3 regions of the Streptomyces sp. NPDC000941 genome follow, and region 2 is predicted to be linked to each of the others. Evidence: riboswitches for the same ligand, from Rfam matches in the RefSeq annotation. Region 2 holds a riboswitch; each other region holds the start of a gene.
What was found. Region 2 has a riboswitch for cobalamin ahead of ACWDSL_RS16370 (CbtB domain-containing protein). Riboswitches for the same ligand answer to the same signal wherever they lie in the genome.
Positions count from the first base shown of each region.

Region 1: it holds a riboswitch for cobalamin, as region 2 does, so the genes downstream of both, ACWDSL_RS14225 (cobalamin biosynthesis protein) here and ACWDSL_RS16370 (CbtB domain-containing protein) in region 2, are expected to answer to the same signal.
Region 3: it holds a riboswitch for cobalamin, as region 2 does, so the genes downstream of both, ACWDSL_RS10535 (prenyltransferase/squalene oxidase repeat-containing protein) here and ACWDSL_RS16370 (CbtB domain-containing protein) in region 2, are expected to answer to the same signal.

Region 1 covers NZ_JBSFMM010000035.1:55,515-60,905, forward strand. The annotation lists gene ACWDSL_RS14215 (anion permease) at 69-1,313, shown strand; gene ACWDSL_RS14220 (hypothetical protein) at 1,326-1,592, shown strand; cobalamin riboswitch at 1,715-1,915, shown strand; gene ACWDSL_RS14225 (cobalamin biosynthesis protein) at 2,076-3,371, shown strand; gene ACWDSL_RS14230 (cobyric acid synthase) at 3,374-5,098, shown strand; partial or broken gene ACWDSL_RS14235 (ATP-binding protein) at 5,095-5,391, shown strand, end outside.
Region 2 covers NZ_JBSFMM010000043.1:3,574-8,964, reverse strand. The annotation lists gene ACWDSL_RS16380 (histidine phosphatase family protein) at 84-680, shown strand; gene ACWDSL_RS16375 (CbtA family protein) at 631-1,398, opposite strand; gene ACWDSL_RS16370 (CbtB domain-containing protein) at 1,421-1,642, opposite strand; cobalamin riboswitch at 1,681-1,837, opposite strand; gene ACWDSL_RS16365 (RidA family protein) at 1,869-2,282, opposite strand; gene ACWDSL_RS16360 (acyl-CoA dehydrogenase family protein) at 2,279-3,403, opposite strand; gene ACWDSL_RS16355 (AMP-binding protein) at 3,531-5,222, shown strand; gene ACWDSL_RS16350 (PaaX family transcriptional regulator) at 5,227-5,391, shown strand, end outside.
Region 3 covers NZ_JBSFMM010000023.1:15,694-21,084, forward strand. The annotation lists gene ACWDSL_RS10520 (hypothetical protein) at 1-1,098, opposite strand, end outside; gene ACWDSL_RS10525 (TetR/AcrR family transcriptional regulator) at 1,292-2,014, shown strand; gene ACWDSL_RS10530 (DUF5984 family protein) at 1,986-2,783, opposite strand; cobalamin riboswitch at 2,845-2,993, shown strand; gene ACWDSL_RS10535 (prenyltransferase/squalene oxidase repeat-containing protein) at 3,162-4,475, shown strand; gene ACWDSL_RS10540 (SCO2322 family protein) at 4,475-5,137, shown strand; gene ACWDSL_RS10545 (CbiQ family ECF transporter T component) at 5,134-5,391, shown strand, end outside.

The DNA.
Region 1 (5,391 bases), on a different contig from region 2:
ACGGTAGTCACATGGCGACGCTCCGTGTCGCCAAGTTCGGGGATCGCATTCCCCCACGAAGGAGTTCGATGGAACACATCACGCTTCTCATTGGGATCGTGATCGTTACGGCCTTGGTGTTCGACTTCACGAACGGCTTCCACGACACGGCCAATGCCATGGCGACCACGATCTCCACGGGGGCTCTCGGTCCCCGGATCGCGGTGGCGATGTCGGCGGTCCTCAATCTCGTCGGCGCGTTCCTCTCCGTGGAGGTCGCCAAGACGATCTCCGGAGGGATCATCGACGAGGACGCCGGAGTCCGCCCCGAAGTGATCTTCGCGGGGCTGGTCGGCGCGATCCTGTGGAACCTGCTGACCTGGCTGGCCGGGCTGCCCTCCAGCTCCTCGCACGCCCTCTTCGGCGGCCTCATCGGCGCCACCCTGGTCTCCGTCGGCATGGACGGGGTCAACAGCGACAAGATCGTCATGAAGGTCCTGATCCCGGCCGTCGCCGCGCCGATCGTGGCCGGTGTCGCCGCCCTGGTCGCTACCCGGCTCACCTACCGGCTGGCCCGCGGCCGCGACCCCCAGGACACCGCGAAGGGCTACCGCGCCGGGCAGATCGCCTCGGCCGCGCTGGTCTCCCTCGCCCACGGCACCAACGACGCCCAGAAGACCATGGGGGTCATCACCCTCGCGCTGATCACCGGCGGTGTGATCGCGCCCGACTCCGACCCGCCGATGTGGGTCATCGTCTCCGCGGGCCTGGCCATCGCCCTCGGTACGTACCTGGGCGGCTGGCGCATCATCCGCACCATGGGCAAGGGCATCACCGACATCCAGCCGCCGCAGGGCTTCGCCGCCCAGACCGGCGCCGCGACCGTCATCCTCGCCTCGTCCCACATCGGCTTCGCGCTCTCCACCACCCAGGTCTGCTCCGGCTCCGTGATGGGCGCGGGGGTCGGCCGCAAGGGCGCTGTGGTGCGGTGGTCCACGGCGGGCCGCATGGTCCTCGCCTGGGTGCTCACCCTGCCCGCCGCGGGCCTCGTCGCGGGCGGCGCCGCGCTGCTGGCGGACCAGGGCGACTGGGGCGTCACGGCGGTCGCCGTGCTCGCGGTCGCCGCCTGCGCCGGGATCTGGGCGGCCTCGCGCCGCAAGCCCGTCGACCACACCAACGTCAATGACATCGACGAGGCTACGGCGCTGCCGCCCGAGCCGGTGGGTGTCGTCACGGCGGCCCTCCAGTCCGTGGCCCCGCCGCCCGCCCGTGCCGCTTCCACCTCCTCCGCCACCCCGGCAGGCGCCTCCGCGGCCACCGGCAGCACCAGCTAAGGAAGTAACGCGATGAGCATCGACTGGGCGGCCCTCGGCCAGGTCTTCGGCATCAGCCTCGTGGTGACCGTCGGCTTCGTGGGCGTCTTCACCCTCGGCATCCTCGGCACCTCCCGTAAGCCGCAGCGGGCGGAGGCGGCCACCGACACGGCCGCCACCGCGTCCACCGCCCCGGCCCCGGCCGGCGGCGCCTTCGGCCCCGCGCGCACCGGCGCGTACCTCTGCTTCGCGCTGTGCGCGGCGGCCGTGGCATACGGCATCAACCTGATCGTGGCCTGACTCCGTTCGACCCACTCACGGCCGCCGGGCTGGAACGCGCCGACCAGCGCGTTCCAGCCCGGCGGCCGTGGCATGTGCTCCTCGGCACACTCACACAGGGTGGGGCATTCGCGAGTTGACGGCCATTCGCGGCCCATGGTGGACTTCCGGAGCCAAACGGCGGCAGGAGAGGAAGCCGGTGAGAATCCGGCGCGGTCCCGCCACTGTCACCGGGGAGCGCTCTCCCATCGCCCGTACGAGTCACGGCCGTCCACACGTCGGCTGGAAGACCGGGAGAAGCGCGGATCCGGGAGCCAGGAGACTCTCACCGCCGGTCACGTCGAACCAGGGCGCGGACCCTGAGTGAGGACATACCGCCATGCCCGGCACCGCCATGCCGCCGACCCGCCCGCGGCCCCTGCCCCTGCGCCACGTCCCGGCTTTCCCGACACTCCTGATGTTCCCGACGTTCCCCATGTCCCAAGGCAAGACGGCGGGCTGACGATGCGTGCCGATCACGCCTGGTACGCGTGCGGCGCCGCCCTCGGCTTTCTCGGCGACCTCGCCATGGGCGATCCGCGCCGCGGCCATCCTGTGGCCGCGTTCGGGCGCGCCGCCCTGGCCGTCGAGCGGCTGCTGTGGCGCGACCACCGCGGATCCGGGGCCCTCTACACCGCGCTGTGCGCGGGCGGCGCGGCCGCGGGCGCCGTGCTGTCGGTGCGCGCCGTACGGGCCTTGGGGCGCCCCGCGCCGGGAGGCTCCGCTCTGGGCAGCGCTGTCCTCAAACCCGCGGGACGTCCCGTCTCGGGGCATCCCGTCTTGGGGCATCCCGTCTTGGGGCACCTCGCCGCGGAAACCTCCGCTCTGGGGCGCCGCTCCCCCGCCGCGCAGACCATGCTGACCGCCGCCGCCACCTGGGCGGTGCTCGGCGGGACGACGCTGGGCCGGGAGGCGCGGGCTGTCGGCGGCGCGCTGACCGCCGGTGACCTGAACGCCGCCCGGCGGCGGCTGCCGCACCTGTGCGGGCGCGATCCGCAGGCGCTGGACGAGTCACAGATCGCGCGCGCCGTCGTCGAGTCGGTCGCCGAGAACACCTCGGACGCCGTCGTCGGCGCACTGGTGTGGGGGGCGGTCGGCGGGGTGCCTGGCCTGGTCGGCTTCCGGGCCGTCAACACCCTGGACGCGATGGTGGGCCACAAGTCGCCGCGCTACCGGCGGTTCGGTTGGGCCTCGGCCCGGCTGGACGACGTGGCCGGCTGGCCCGGCGCACGGCTCACCGCGGCGCTGGCCGCCCTGGCCGGGCCCGATCCGCGCGGCGCGTGGCGCGCCTGGCGGCGCGACGGCCACCGCCATCCGAGCCCCAACGCGGGCCCCGTGGAGGCCGCGTTCGCGGGCGCGCTCGGCGTACGGCTGGGCGGCACCCTCGCGTACGGCGGCCGCGTCGAGCACCGGCCGGTGCTCAACCCCGGCGGGCGGCCGGTCGAGGCGGCCGACATCGAGCGCGCGGTACGGCTTTCGCGGCGCGTCGGCGCCCTGGCGCTCGGCGTGTCCGTCGCGGCGCGGCTGGCAGTGGGAGCCCGGCCGGCTGTGGGGGCCCGGCCGGCGGCGGGGGCCCGGCCGGCGGCGGGGGCGGCGCCGCGGTCGGCCCGTACGGCCGCGCGGCCCGCCGCCGCGCCCGTACCCACCACGCGTGCTCCACATGGCGCGCTCACCCGCTGGGCACGGTCCCTGCGGGCACCCGGCGCGGGCCGGTCGGGCGGTCCGGCGACGGTGCGGCCGACGGCCGCGGGGAGGGATTGAGGATGAGCGGGATACAGGGCGGAGGCGCGCCGGGCGGCGGGCTGCTCGTCGCGGGTACGACCTCGGACGCGGGCAAGAGCGTCGTCACGGCCGGAATCTGCCGCTGGCTCAGCCGTAAGGGCGTCAGCGTCGCGCCCTTCAAGGCGCAGAACATGTCGCTCAACTCCTTCGTGACCCGCGACGGGGCGGAGATCGGCCGCGCCCAGGCCATGCAGGCCGCCGCCGCACGCGTCGAGCCGAGCGCCCTGATGAACCCCGTCCTGCTCAAGCCCGGCAGCGACCGCAGCAGCCAAGTGGTGCTGCTGGGCAAGCCGGTGGGCGAGCTGAGCGCGCGTGGGTACCACGAGGGACGGCAGGAGGCGCTGCTGGGGACCGTCACCGAATGCCTGGCCGAGCTGCGGCGTACGCACGACGCGGTGATCTGCGAGGGCGCGGGCAGCCCCGCCGAGATCAATCTGCGCCGCACCGACATCGTCAACCTGGGGCTCGCCCGGGCCGCCCGGCTGCCGGTCGTCGTGGTCGGGGACATCGACCGCGGCGGCGTCTTCGCGTCGTTCTTCGGCACGACCGCGCTGCTCTCCGAGGCCGACCAGCGGCTGGTCGCGGGCTATCTGGTGAACAAGTTCCGCGGCGATGTGACCCTGCTGGAGCCGGGCCTTCAGATGCTGTACGGCCTGACGGGCCGCCCGGCCATGGGCGTGCTGCCGTACGCGCACGGGCTCGGCATCGACGAGGAGGACGGCCTGCGGGTGTCGCTGCGCGGGGCGGTGCGCGAGAGCGTCGTCGCGCCGCCGCACGGAGCGGACATCCTGCGGGTCGCGGTCGCCGCCGTGCCGCTCATGTCGAACTTCACGGACGTGGACGCGCTGGCCGCCGAGCCGGGCGTGGTCGTGCGGTTCGTGGACCGGCCGGAGGAGCTGGCCGACGCCGATCTGGTGGTGCTGCCGGGCACCCGCGGCACCGTACGGGCGCTGGCATGGCTGCGCGAACGCGGTCTGGCCGCGGCGATCGCGCGGCGGGCGGCGGAGGGCCGACCGGTGCTGGGCATCTGTGGCGGCTTCCAACTGCTCGGCGAACGCATCGAGGACGAGGTCGAGTCGCGGGCCGGGACCGTCGAAGGGCTCGGGCTGCTGCCGGTACGGGTGCGGTTCGCGGTGTACAAGACCCTGGCCCGGCCGGTCGGCGAGGCGCTGGGCGAGCGGGTGGAGGGCTACGAGATCCACCACGGGGTCGCCGAGTTGCTGGACGGCGCGGACGAACCCTTCCTGGACGGCTGCCGGGTCGGCTCGGTGTGGGGCACGCACTGGCACGGCTCGCTGGAGAGCGACGGCTTCCGGCGCGCCTTCCTGCGGCGGGTCGCGGACGCGGCGGGCCGGGCGTTCGTCCCGGCGCCCGACACCAGCTTCGGGGAGCTGCGCGAGGAGCAGCTGGACCGGCTGGGCGACCTGATCGAGGAGCACGCGGACACGGACGCGCTGCTACGGCTGATCGAGAACGGCGTACCGGACGGGCTGCCGTTCGTCCCACCGGGGGCGCCGCCCCAGCCTCCCGGGCCGTCGCTGCCCTCTCCTGCCGCATCTTCGGAGGCAGCTTCAGAGGCCACCTCTTTGGTGGCGACGTCTGCGGAGACAGCGTCTGCGGAGGCAGCGGCTACGAAGACGTCGTTCCCCCCGCCCCGACCGGACCACCACCACCGCGCCCACACCGCTGGAGGTACCCAGGCATGACCGCCACCCCCTACCCGTTCACCGCGCTCGTCGGCATGGCCGACCTGCGGCTGGCGCTCCTGCTCAACGCCGTATCACCGGCCGTCGGCGGGGTGCTGGTGCGCGGCGAGAAAGGCACCGCGAAGTCGACGGCGGTGCGGGCGCTCGCCGCCCTGCTGCCCGGCATCGACGTGGTCGCCGGCTGCCGGTTCTCCTGCGACCCCGCCGCGCCCGACCCGGGCTGCCCGGACGGTCCGCACGAGCCGGGCACCGGCACCGTACGGCCCGCCCGGATGGTCGAGCTGCCGGTAGGT
Region 2 (5,391 bases):
GGTCGGTTGTGTGGCAGGTGCGGGCCCACCGGTGGTTACGTAGGTGCCGTACCGCCCATGGCACAGGTAGGAGGAGCGAGCGCGTGACCAGCCGTGTCACCTTCATCTCGGCCGCCATGAACTCATCGCTGCGCCAGGCCCGGTTCGACGACGGCACGACCCCTCTCGAGGACGGCGGCGCGGCACGGGCCCGCGCCGCGGCCGGGGCGCTGCCCCCGGCCGCCCACGCCGTCACCTCCCCCGGCCTGCGCTGCCGGGAGACCGCCGCCGCGCTGGGACTCGGCGTGGCCGAGCCCCGTGCGGAGCTGGCCGGTCTGGATACGGGCCGCTGGCGGGGCCTCACCCTGGACGAGGTCGGTGCCGCCGAACCGGAGGCGGTGGCCCGGTGGCTGGCCGACCCGGCGGCCGCGCCCCACGGCGGGGAGTCGGTACGGGACCTGTGCCTGCGGATCGGACGGTGGCTGGACGCGGCGTCGCTGACGGACGGCCATACGCTCGCCGTGGTGGAGCCGGACGTGGTGCGGGCCGCGGTGGTGCATGTGCTGGGCGCGCCCGCGGCGGCCTTCTGGCGTGCCGACGTCCCGCCGCTGACCGCGACCGGGGTCAGCGGGCGGGCCGGGCGCTGGAACCTCAGACTGGGGCAGCCGCTGAATCCGCGGGCGGAAGACGACTGCCCCTGAGCTTCGGGCTCAGGAGGCGCTCGGCCAGCTCGCCGAAGACGAGTCCGAAGCCTCCCCACATCGTGACCTGGATGGCCAGCGCGGAGAGCCGGAACCGCCACAGCACGGTGGCCGGGAAATCGGCGGGCACCTCGTTGACGGCCGGCAGGAACGCAGACGCCAGGCCGATCACCAGGGCGAAGGCGGCCACCGCGGCGACGGTGGCGTACCAGGTGCCCAGTTTCGGGGCGAGCCGCTTGCCGAGGATGGTCGCGGCGATCGCGAGGAGCACGCTGAGCACCATCATCAGCAGATAGAGATTGGTCCGCTTGGAGATGGTGTCGGCGTCGCCGACGGCGGGCGGATTGGCCGGGTACTTGAGGAACGGCACGACGTAGACCGCGAGCAGGGCGCAGCCGGACAGCAGCAGCGCGGTGGCCCGCGGAGTGAAGCGGCCGATGCGGCCCAGGGCGAAGCAGTAGGCGAGGGCGGCGATGCCGCCGAAGGCGACCCCGTAGATCAGCACACCGGTGGCCAGGCCGGCGGTGGACTGCAGGCTGCGGGAGACGAGTTCGACCTCGTGGTGCTCATGCGCCGGGGCATGGGACTCCTCGAAGCCGATCGCCTTGTCGACATTCGGTTCCCCGAGGAGATAGGCGACGATCAGGGCGAGCACGCCGGCCCCGAGGCCGGCGAGCATGCCACGGACGAGCAGGTTCCGTACCGTTGTGGAATTCATGAGGGTGTCGGCGTCCCTGGCGTCAGTGGCAGGGGAAACCGAGCAGGTGGCGGGCGTCGTGCACCCACTCGTGGACGTCCTCGCCGGAGACGACCGAGGTGGCGCCCTGTTCGGCGCCGACGAAGTACAGCAGGACCAGCATCAGGATGCCGAAGAACACCGCCCACGGAACGATCGCGCCGATCGGCAACTTTGCCGGGAGAGCGGGAGTGGTGGCGGTCGGCTGAGCGACATGCTGCGCCATGGCAGGGCCTCCTTAAGGGAGTTTCGCGTCCCATCTCGGTGGTGCATTGGACGACAGCTACGGGTCTGACTCACGAAACATCCCTTGGAACGTGTGGAACGTCTCGTTCACAGTGGCGCGACCGTGCCGGGTTCCCACCGGCTTCCGTCTTGCCGTCGTCGATATGGCACCGACGGTACCGCGCGGCGCGTGCCTGGCCAATACCGCGCCTTTGTGACGTGATGCGCTACGGCAGCACCGCGATGCCGTCCAGCTCGACCATCGCCGCCTCGTCCCACAGCCGGACGACGCCGATGACCGCCATCGCGGGGTAGTCGCGGCCCGCCAGCTCCCGCCAGATGCGGCCGAGTTCGGGGGCGGACGCGCGGTAGGCCGCGACGTCGGTGGTGTGCACGGTCAGCCGGGCCAGGTCCGCGGGGGTGCCGCCGACCGCGGTCAGGGCGGTGAGCAGGTTGGCCAGCGCGCGCCGGAACTGGGCCGGAAGCGTGGCACCGACGACCGCGCCCGCGCCGTCCAGCGCGGTCTGGCCCGCCAGGAAGACCAGGCGGCCGCCGGTGGCCGTGACGGCGTGGCTGAAGCCGGTGGGCGGGGAGAGCTCGGGCGGGTTGGTGCGCAGCAGGGAGGGGTGCGGCTCGGTCATCGGTACAGCTCCTTCGCGATGATCGTGCGCTGGACCTCGGTCGCGCCCTCGTAGATCCGGGGCGCGCGCACCTCGCGGTACAGGTGCTCCAGAAGATGGCCGCGGCGCAGCGCCCGAGCGCCGTGGATCTGTACGGCGGCGTCCACGACGTACTGGGCGGTCTCGGTGGCCAGAAGCTTGGCCATCGCCGAGCTCCTGGCGATGCCCGGCGCGCCCTCGTCGTACGCGGTGGCGGCCGCGTAGACCAGGAGGCGGGCGGCCTCGGTGCGGGTGGCCATCTCGGCGAGCTGGTGGGAGACGGCCTGAAGGTCCTTCAGCGGCCCGCCGAAGGCGGTGCGCTCCCCGGCGTGGGCCACGGAGGCGTCGAGCGCGGCCTGGGCCATGCCGACGGCGAACGCGCCGACGCTCGGCCGCAGCAGGTTGAGGGTGCGCATGGCGACGCCGAACCCCTTGTCGGGTGTGCCCAGGACGTCCTCCCGGGTGACGGGGACGCCGTCGAAGGCGAGGCTGCCGATGGGGTGCGGGCTGAGCATGTCAAGACGCTCGCCGGTGAGCCCCGGCCGGTCGGCGGGGACGAGAAAGGCGGTGACGCCGCGCGAGCCCGCGCCCTGGGTGGTGCGGGCGAAGACGACGGTGAAGTCGGCCTCCGGGGCGTTGGAGATCCAGCACTTCTCGCCCTCCAGCCGCCAGCCGCCCGCCCCGTCGGGGTCGGCCCGCAGACCGAGCGCGGCGGCGTCGGAACCGGCCTGCGGCTCGCTGAGCGCGAAGGCCGCGACCGCGCGGCCCGCCCGGACCTCGGGCATCCAGCGCGCGTACTGCTCGGGGCTGCCGGAGAGCACGATCGGATAGCCGCCGAGACCCTGGAGGGCGAGCGCGGTCTCGGCCTCCGTGCACTCCCGGGCGAGCGATTCGCGCAGCAGGCACAGGTCGAGGGCGCGCACCGGCCCGTCGCCGGGGAACAGCCGCCGCAGCAGGCCGAGTTCGCCGAGCGCGGCGGTCAGCGGCCGGTTGACCCGGCCCGGCGGGCCGCTCTCGGCGAGCGGGCGCAGCAGGTCGCGGGCGAGCGACCGCACCCCGGCGCACCAGCGCCGCTGCTTCGGATCAAGTGCGAACGACGGCACTGGACGGCCTCCCCAACGGAACGTTTATCGCGATCTGTTGACTGTCGTCACCATCACGTTACGCTGACAAGGCGACTTCAGGCAGGCATGTGCAGGCACAGGGGCAGGCATAGGGGGCGCGTCCTCGATGGAGCTCAAGCCTTCAGCGCATATCGACACCTTCGCCCGGGACCATCTGCCGCCCGCCGAGCAGTGGCCCGCCTTCCACCTCGACCTGCCAGGACCGTCCTACCCGGACCGCCTCAACTGCGGCGCCGAGCTGCTGGACCGCAGCGTCGAGCGGTTCGGCGCCGACCGGGTCGCGGTGCGCGCCGCGACGGGCGAGGTGTGGACGTACGGCGAACTGCGCGCCCACGTCGACCGGATCGCGCACACCCTCACCGGCCCGCTCGGCGTCGTGCCCGGCAACCGGGTGCTGCTGCGCGGGGCCACCTCGCCCTGGCTGGCCGCCTGCTGGCTGGCGGTGATGAAGGCGGGCGCGGTCGCCGTGACCGTACTGGCCGCGCACCGGGCCCGGGAGTTGGCGACGATCTGCGAGCTGGCCCGGATACGGCACGCGCTGTGCGACGTACGGTGCGCGGACGATCTGGTGAAGGCCGAGGTGCCGGGGCTGCGGACGACGTACTACGGCGGGGACGGCCCCGAGGACCTGCTGCGGCTCGCGGCCACCGCGTCGCCCGTGTCGTACGAGGCGGTGGCGACCTCCGCCGACGACGTGGCGCTGATCGCCTTCACCTCGGGGACGACCGGGCGGCCCAAGGGCTGTATGCACTTCCACCGCGATGTGCTGGCCATCGCCGACACCTTCTCGGCGCAGGTGCTGCGGCCGCGCCCCGAGGACGTGTTCGCGGGCAGCCCTCCGCTCGGCTTCACCTTCGGCCTCGGCGGCCTGGTCGTCTTCCCGCTGCGCGCGGGCGCCTCCGCGCTGCTGTCCGACTGGGGCGGCCCGGAGCGGCTGCTGGCCGATATCGCACGGCACCGGATCTCCGTGCTGTTCACCGCGCCGACCGCCTACCGGGCGATGCTGGGGCGGCTGGACGGCGCGGCGCCGGACGGCGGCGCGTACGACATCTCCTCGCTGCGCCGCTGCGTATCGGCCGGCGAGCACCTGCCCACCGGCACCTGGCACGCCTGGCAACGGGCGACCGGGCTGCGGATCATCAACGGCATCGGGGCGACCGAGCTGCTGCACATCTTCATCTCCGCCGCCGACGACGCGATCCGGCCGGGCACGACCGGGGTCCCGGTGCCGGGGTTCGAGGCGCGGGTGGTGGACTTCACGGACGCGGACTCCGGGTTGCGGCCCGTTCCGGACGGACGGCCCGGGCTGCTCGCCGTGCGCGGGCCCACGGGCTGCCGCTATCTGGCGGACGAACGGCAGCGCGAGTACGTACAGGACGGCTGGAACCTCACCGGGGACGCCTTCATCCGCGACCCGGACGGCTACTTCCGGTATATGGCGCGCGCCGACGACATGATCATCTCGGCCGGGTACAACATCGCGGGCCCCGAGGTCGAGGAGGCGCTGCTGCGTCACCCGCATGTGGTGGAGGCCGCGGTGACCGGGCGGCCTGACGAGCGGCGGGGCACGGTCGTGGTCGCGCATGTGGTGCTGCGGCCGGGCGTCGCGCATACCGAGGAAGCCATCGCCGCACTGCGGGAGTTCGTCACCGCGGAGCTGGCCCCGTACAAGTGCCCGCGCGAGTTCGTCTTCCTGGACGCCCTGCCCCGCACCGCCACCGGCAAGCTCCAGCGCTATCTGCTGCGTGACGGGACCACGCGGCACGGTAAGTGGGGCACGAACGGCGCCCTAGAGTAAGCGCGTGACCGGCCAGCCCACCCCCCGCTCCTTGATCGTCACCTTCTACGGCGCCTACGGCCGCGGCGGCGCCGGCCGCCCCGCCGGACCCGTCCCCATCGCCGCGCTGATCCGGCTGCTGGGCGCGGTGGGCGTGGACGCGCCCTCCGTACGGTCCGCCGTCTCCCGC
Region 3 (5,391 bases), on a different contig from region 2:
CGCGTCGGCCCGGACGGAGAAGAAGGTGTCGGACGCCCCCTCGCAGAGGATGTCGTCGGCGTTGATCCAGGCCACGGGGTCGCAGTCGCGTACGTCGTCGCCGTCGCGCACGACCATCTGGTCGGTGGGGTCACCGAAGGCCGTGTCGTCGTCGAGCCGGTCCATCTGGGGTGCCAGGAGATCGAGGTCGAACCCGTCGTACGAGTCGATGCCGTCGATGATGGTGCCGGGAGAGACAGCGAACTTCCCGCTCGGGTGGATGAGGCGCGGACAGGTGACGGCCGCCGAGTTCACCGGGCGGTAGAAGCCGTCGTTCCCGGATCGCTCGTCATGGCACGCCTTGCTGATCGGGTGCCGGGAGAGGCTGCCGTTCTCATCCGCCGAGTAGTACGCCTGCTCGTCCCGCAGGAACCACAGCGATCCGTCCGGGGCGAATCCAGGGAACTCGTCGGAGTGTGTCTCCGGGCTGTAGCCCCCTTTCCGCGCGGCCTGGGTGATGTCCGTGAACTCCCCCGTGGCCAGGTCAAGCCACCCCACATGCGACGAGGTGAGGGCGCCCGCCTCGTCCGTGACCACCTCGACCGCGACGCGCCGCCCATCCGGCGAGACCGGGCTGACCCCCAAGTCCGCCGCGCTCTTGCCGTACTGCTGCTTCCCGCAGAGGCTGCGTACGAACGCCCGGTCCGCGTCCCCCTCCTCGGCGATCTCGGCGAGCCGGGACAACAGCGGCTCCTCGGAGTACGTGGCGACCCGCTTGCTGAACGTGTCGTCGAAGGCCGCGACGTGCTCACCCTTGCCGTCGTCGTCATCCCAGCAGATCACCGGCCCGGTGGCCGAGGCCACACGGGAGAGGTCCCTCATCGCCCCGGCGAACCCGGATCCCGCCGCCTCCCCTGAATCCCCTGAATCCCCCGCATCCCCCGAATTCGCCGCGCCCGCCCCCGACTTGCGCCCGCCGCCGTCCGAGACGCCGGATCGCCCGCCGCCCTTCCCCGAGTCGTCGGACGCGCCGCACGCGGTCACGCCTCCCACCGCGAGAACGGTCGCCGCCGCCACCGCGGCCCACCCGCGTACCCCGGCCACATACGCCTTGCTCACCCAGCTCTCCGCCTTCCCCCAAGCGTGACTGCTCTTAGAAACGAGAATAGTATTAACCATGCGACGCACCTTCACGGCAAGTCGGTTGCCCAGTACGTCCGACCGCCGATGAAGGATCATTGGGGCGCACCCGACCACGACCAAGGAGGCGACGGTGTCCGGCACAGACCGAGACGGGGGCGGAGGCGCGCGCATGGCAGGGCTGACCCGGCGGGAGCGGCTACGCGCGGAGCTCGAGCGCGACGCCAAGGCCGCCGCACGCCGGATCACCGCCGCGGAGGGCGTCGAAGGTCTCACCGTGGCCGCCGTGGCCCGCAGCGTCGGCGTGACCTCACCCGCCCTCTACCGCTACTTCGAGGGCAGGGACGGGCTCATCCGCGCCGTCTACGACGATGTGATGGCGGAGTTCATGCAGGTGGTCGCGGCGGCGGTGGAACGGCAGGACCCCGACGACATCAGCGCCCGGCTGCACGCCGCCACCCGGGCCGTATTCGACTGGTCAGTGGGCAATCCGGCGGAGTTCAACCTGCTCATGGGCGCCGCCTACCCCATGGCGGCCGCCGCGTCCGCCGACGACATCCCGCACGCCATATTGCGTGATCTGGGCGGGATGTACGGGCAGCTCTTCACCCGGCTGTGGCGCGAGCAGCAGCTCGCCCACCCGTCCGACGACGAGATCGACCCGGTCCTGGCGCGGCAGTTGCGGACGTACCGCGAGGCCATGGGCATCGAAGTCCCCATCGGTGTCGCGCTCCTGATGATCACCTGCTGGCGCCAGATCTACGGCATGCTCTGCCTGGCCGTCTACAGCCACATGTCCTACGCCCTGGATGACCCGGTGCCGCTGTTCGAGGACATGATGGACCGTCTCCTCGGCATCCTCGGCCTCACCCGCAGTCCTCGCCTGGTGATCTGAGAAGCGGTGATCTGAGGAGCGCCGCCGCGCCCGCCCGTACGGCGGCCCAGTCGGTGGCGTACGCATACCGCCGCGCCCGCTCCAGCCACCCCGCCCGGTCCCGGTGCTGGCCGCGCAGCTGCTCCAGGTCGAGCTCGACCCCCGGCGGCGGCCCCGCCGCCTCCAACTCGCCGATCCGCCGCTCCATCGCCTCCAGCAGCGCGCGGTCGAGCTCGGTCACGGCGGCGACGAAGGCGCTGGTCGGCACGGTGACCAGGCCCGTGGCCGGGCCGGCGAACTCGATCTCGCCCTCGGGGTCGGGCTGGTGCGCCCAGCTGACGTTCACAACGTCCTCCCCCGCGACCGTCCGCCAGCAGCGGATGTACGGCTCGACGCGCAGATATCCCATGTTCAGAGTGCGATCGCCGTGCCACCCCGCCGCGGTCTCGGCCTCCGGGGTGTCCTCCCAGTACCAGTCGGAGGAGTCACTGGCCACGAAGTCGGCCAGGTCCTCGGGCACGGGCTCCAGCGCCGCCGGCAGCAGCGCGAGCAGGTCCTCCCACAGCCGGACCACGTAGTAGTCCACGTACGGATGGGACGGCCCCCCGTCACCCCGTAGCTGCCGCACCGTGCGCTCCGAGTACCGCAGCAGCTCATGCTCGCCGAGGTCGATCACGTACCAGCCGTCGGTCAGCCCGAACCAGTGCAGTACGGGGTGCTCGGGCCGCCCCCACGGCCGTACCTCGGCCAAGGGGGTCAGACCGAAGCGGAACCGGATGTCCTGATCCATACGGAGAGTATGGGCCCGCCCCGCAGCCCGCCCTCAAGGGCCCGACCGCCGTGGAACGTCCCGGTTCGGCGCCGGATAAGGTATCCGTGAAAACTTCATCCGCGTCCGATCGGGGGAAGCCGGTGAGAACCCGGCGCTGACCCGCAACCGTGAGTACGGGCTGCGTACCGCAGCGCGTACGAGCCGGAGCACCTGATCTGGCGCACCGCAGGCTCCCGCCGTCGGCCCGCCCGGCGGCGGCACCGTCGAGGTATGCGGAGCTGAGCCCGGTGTCATCGCGTTCGTACGTCCCTCGGCGTGCGGGGTGGGCGGCCGTGCGTGGCCGCGTACCGATGTCCAGTCACCGCCGAGACCATCGACCGAGAGGCACCCGTCGCCATGAACGTACGCCGCAGCGCCACGGCTCTGGCCGCCCTGGCCGCCCTGTGCACGGCCGCCGCCCCCGCCGCGTTCGCCGACGCCTCGCCCTCCCCCAAACCGTCCGGCGGCTCGGCGGCGCTGCCCAAGGGGCTGTACGGCGCCAAGGACCCCAAGTTCGACGGGGTGTGGCGGCAGTCACTCGCGCTGCTCGCCCAGGACGCGGTCGGGGTCACCCCGGCGAGGTCGGCCATCGACTGGCTGGCCGGGCAGCAGTGCGAGGACGGCGGCTTCGCCGCGTACCGCGCGGACGCCTCCGCGACCTGCGACCCGAAGAAGGGCGAGTTCACCGACGCGACCGCGGCGGCGGTACAGGCGCTGGCCGCGGTCGGTGGGCGCAGCGCCTCGGTCGAGAAGGGCATCGGCTGGCTGAAGAAGCACCAGAACGACGACGGCGGCTGGGGCCTGAACCCGGGCAGCCCGAGCGACGCCAACTCCACCTCCGCCGCCGTCGGCGCCTTCGCCGCCACCGGCCAGGACCCGAAGCAGGTGAAGTCGGCCAAGGGCGGCAAGACGCCGTACGACGTGCTGCTTGGCCTGCAACTGGGGTGCGACGCGAAGGAGGGGCAGCGCGGGGCGTTCGCCTATACGGCGGACAAGGGCAGCGGCAAGCCGGTCGCCAACGACCTCGCGACCGCGGCAGCCGCGCTGGCCACCGAGGGCAAGGGCTTTGTCTTCGAACCGGCCGGCAAGGACGCAGGCAAGGCCCCGAAGCCGCTGGACTGCGGCGGAGGCAAGGGCAGTGACGAACCGGATGGGGCGGCCGAGGCCGCGCAGGCCGCCGCCGCCTATCTGTCGGAGACCATGGCCGGGCACGGCAACCACCTGCTGTCCGCCATGCCCGGCGCCAAGGCCCAGCCCGACTTCGGCAGCACGGCGGACGCGATCGTCGCACTGGCCGCCGGGGAGCACAGCGCGACCGCGGCCAAGCCCCTGCAGTGGCTGCAGAGCGAGAAGAACGGCGCGCTGGCGTGGGCGAAGGGCGACCCGGGCGCCCTGGGCAAGCTGGTCCTGGCGGCACACGCGGCCGGTGCGGACCCGCGCAGCTTCGGCGGCGTGGACCTCGTCCAGCAGCTGAACGTCACGGGCCCGAAGCCGGAGTCGGCCTCCGCGGCCGGGGCGGAGTCGGGCAAGGACGCGGACTCGGCCTCCGGTAAGGAGAAGAGCGACGACAAGGGGGGTGTCGGCGGCGTCTGGTGGACGGTGGGCGTCTTCCTGGTGGCCGGCATCGGCATCGGCTTCCTGATCAGCGGCCGGAAGAAGCAGCAGCTCTGATGGGCCGGCGCGCCGCCCTCCTCTGCGCAGTGCTCCTGTCCGCGTTGGTGTCCGTGGTCGCGCTCGGCACCTCGCCCGCGCAGGCCGCGGGCTACCGCTACTGGTCGTTCTGGCAGCGGGAGCGGGGCGCCGGCGGCTGGACGTACGCCACGCAGGGGCCCGCCACGGCCCGGCCGGGCGACGGCGACATGATCGGGTTCCGGTTCGCGGTGAGCGAGGACTCCGGGGACGCCACCCAGCCGCGCGACTCGGCCGACTTCAAGACGGTCTGCGCGCACACCCCGGCGGAGGACGGCACCAAACGCGTCGCGGTGGTCCTGGACTTCGGCACGGCCGCCGACGCCCCCGACCACCGCACCCCGCCCGAGCCCCGTACGGACTGCGCGCGGGTCGGCCAGGACGCGAGCGCCGGGGACGCGCTGGCGGCCGTCGCCAAACCGCTGCGCTACAACTCCTCCGCCCTGCTGTGCGCCATCGCCGGCTACCCCGCCAAGGGCTGCGGCGAGCAGGTCGGTAGCAGTAGTAGTAGTGGCGGGGACGGCGGGCAGGGCGGACAGGGCGGCGGAGGCGGCCCGTCGGCCGGTCTTGTCGGCGGTCTGGCCGCCGTGGTCGCGCTGGGGGCCGCCGCCGTATGGCAGGCGCGCCGCCACCACCGGCGATGAGCGGCACCGACCGGGCCGCCGCCGCCGGACATCCGCGCACCGCCGGGCACCCGGGCGCCGCCGGGCATCCAGACACCGCCGGACACCCGCGCACCGCGCGCGGCGGGCTGCACGCCGGGGCCTGGTGGCTGTGGGCCCTCGGGCTGGCCACGGCCGCCTCCCGCACCACCAATCCGCTACTGCTGGGGCTGCTCGTCGCCGTCGCGGGCTATGTGGTCGCCACGCGCCGTACGGACGCGCCGTGGGCACGCTCG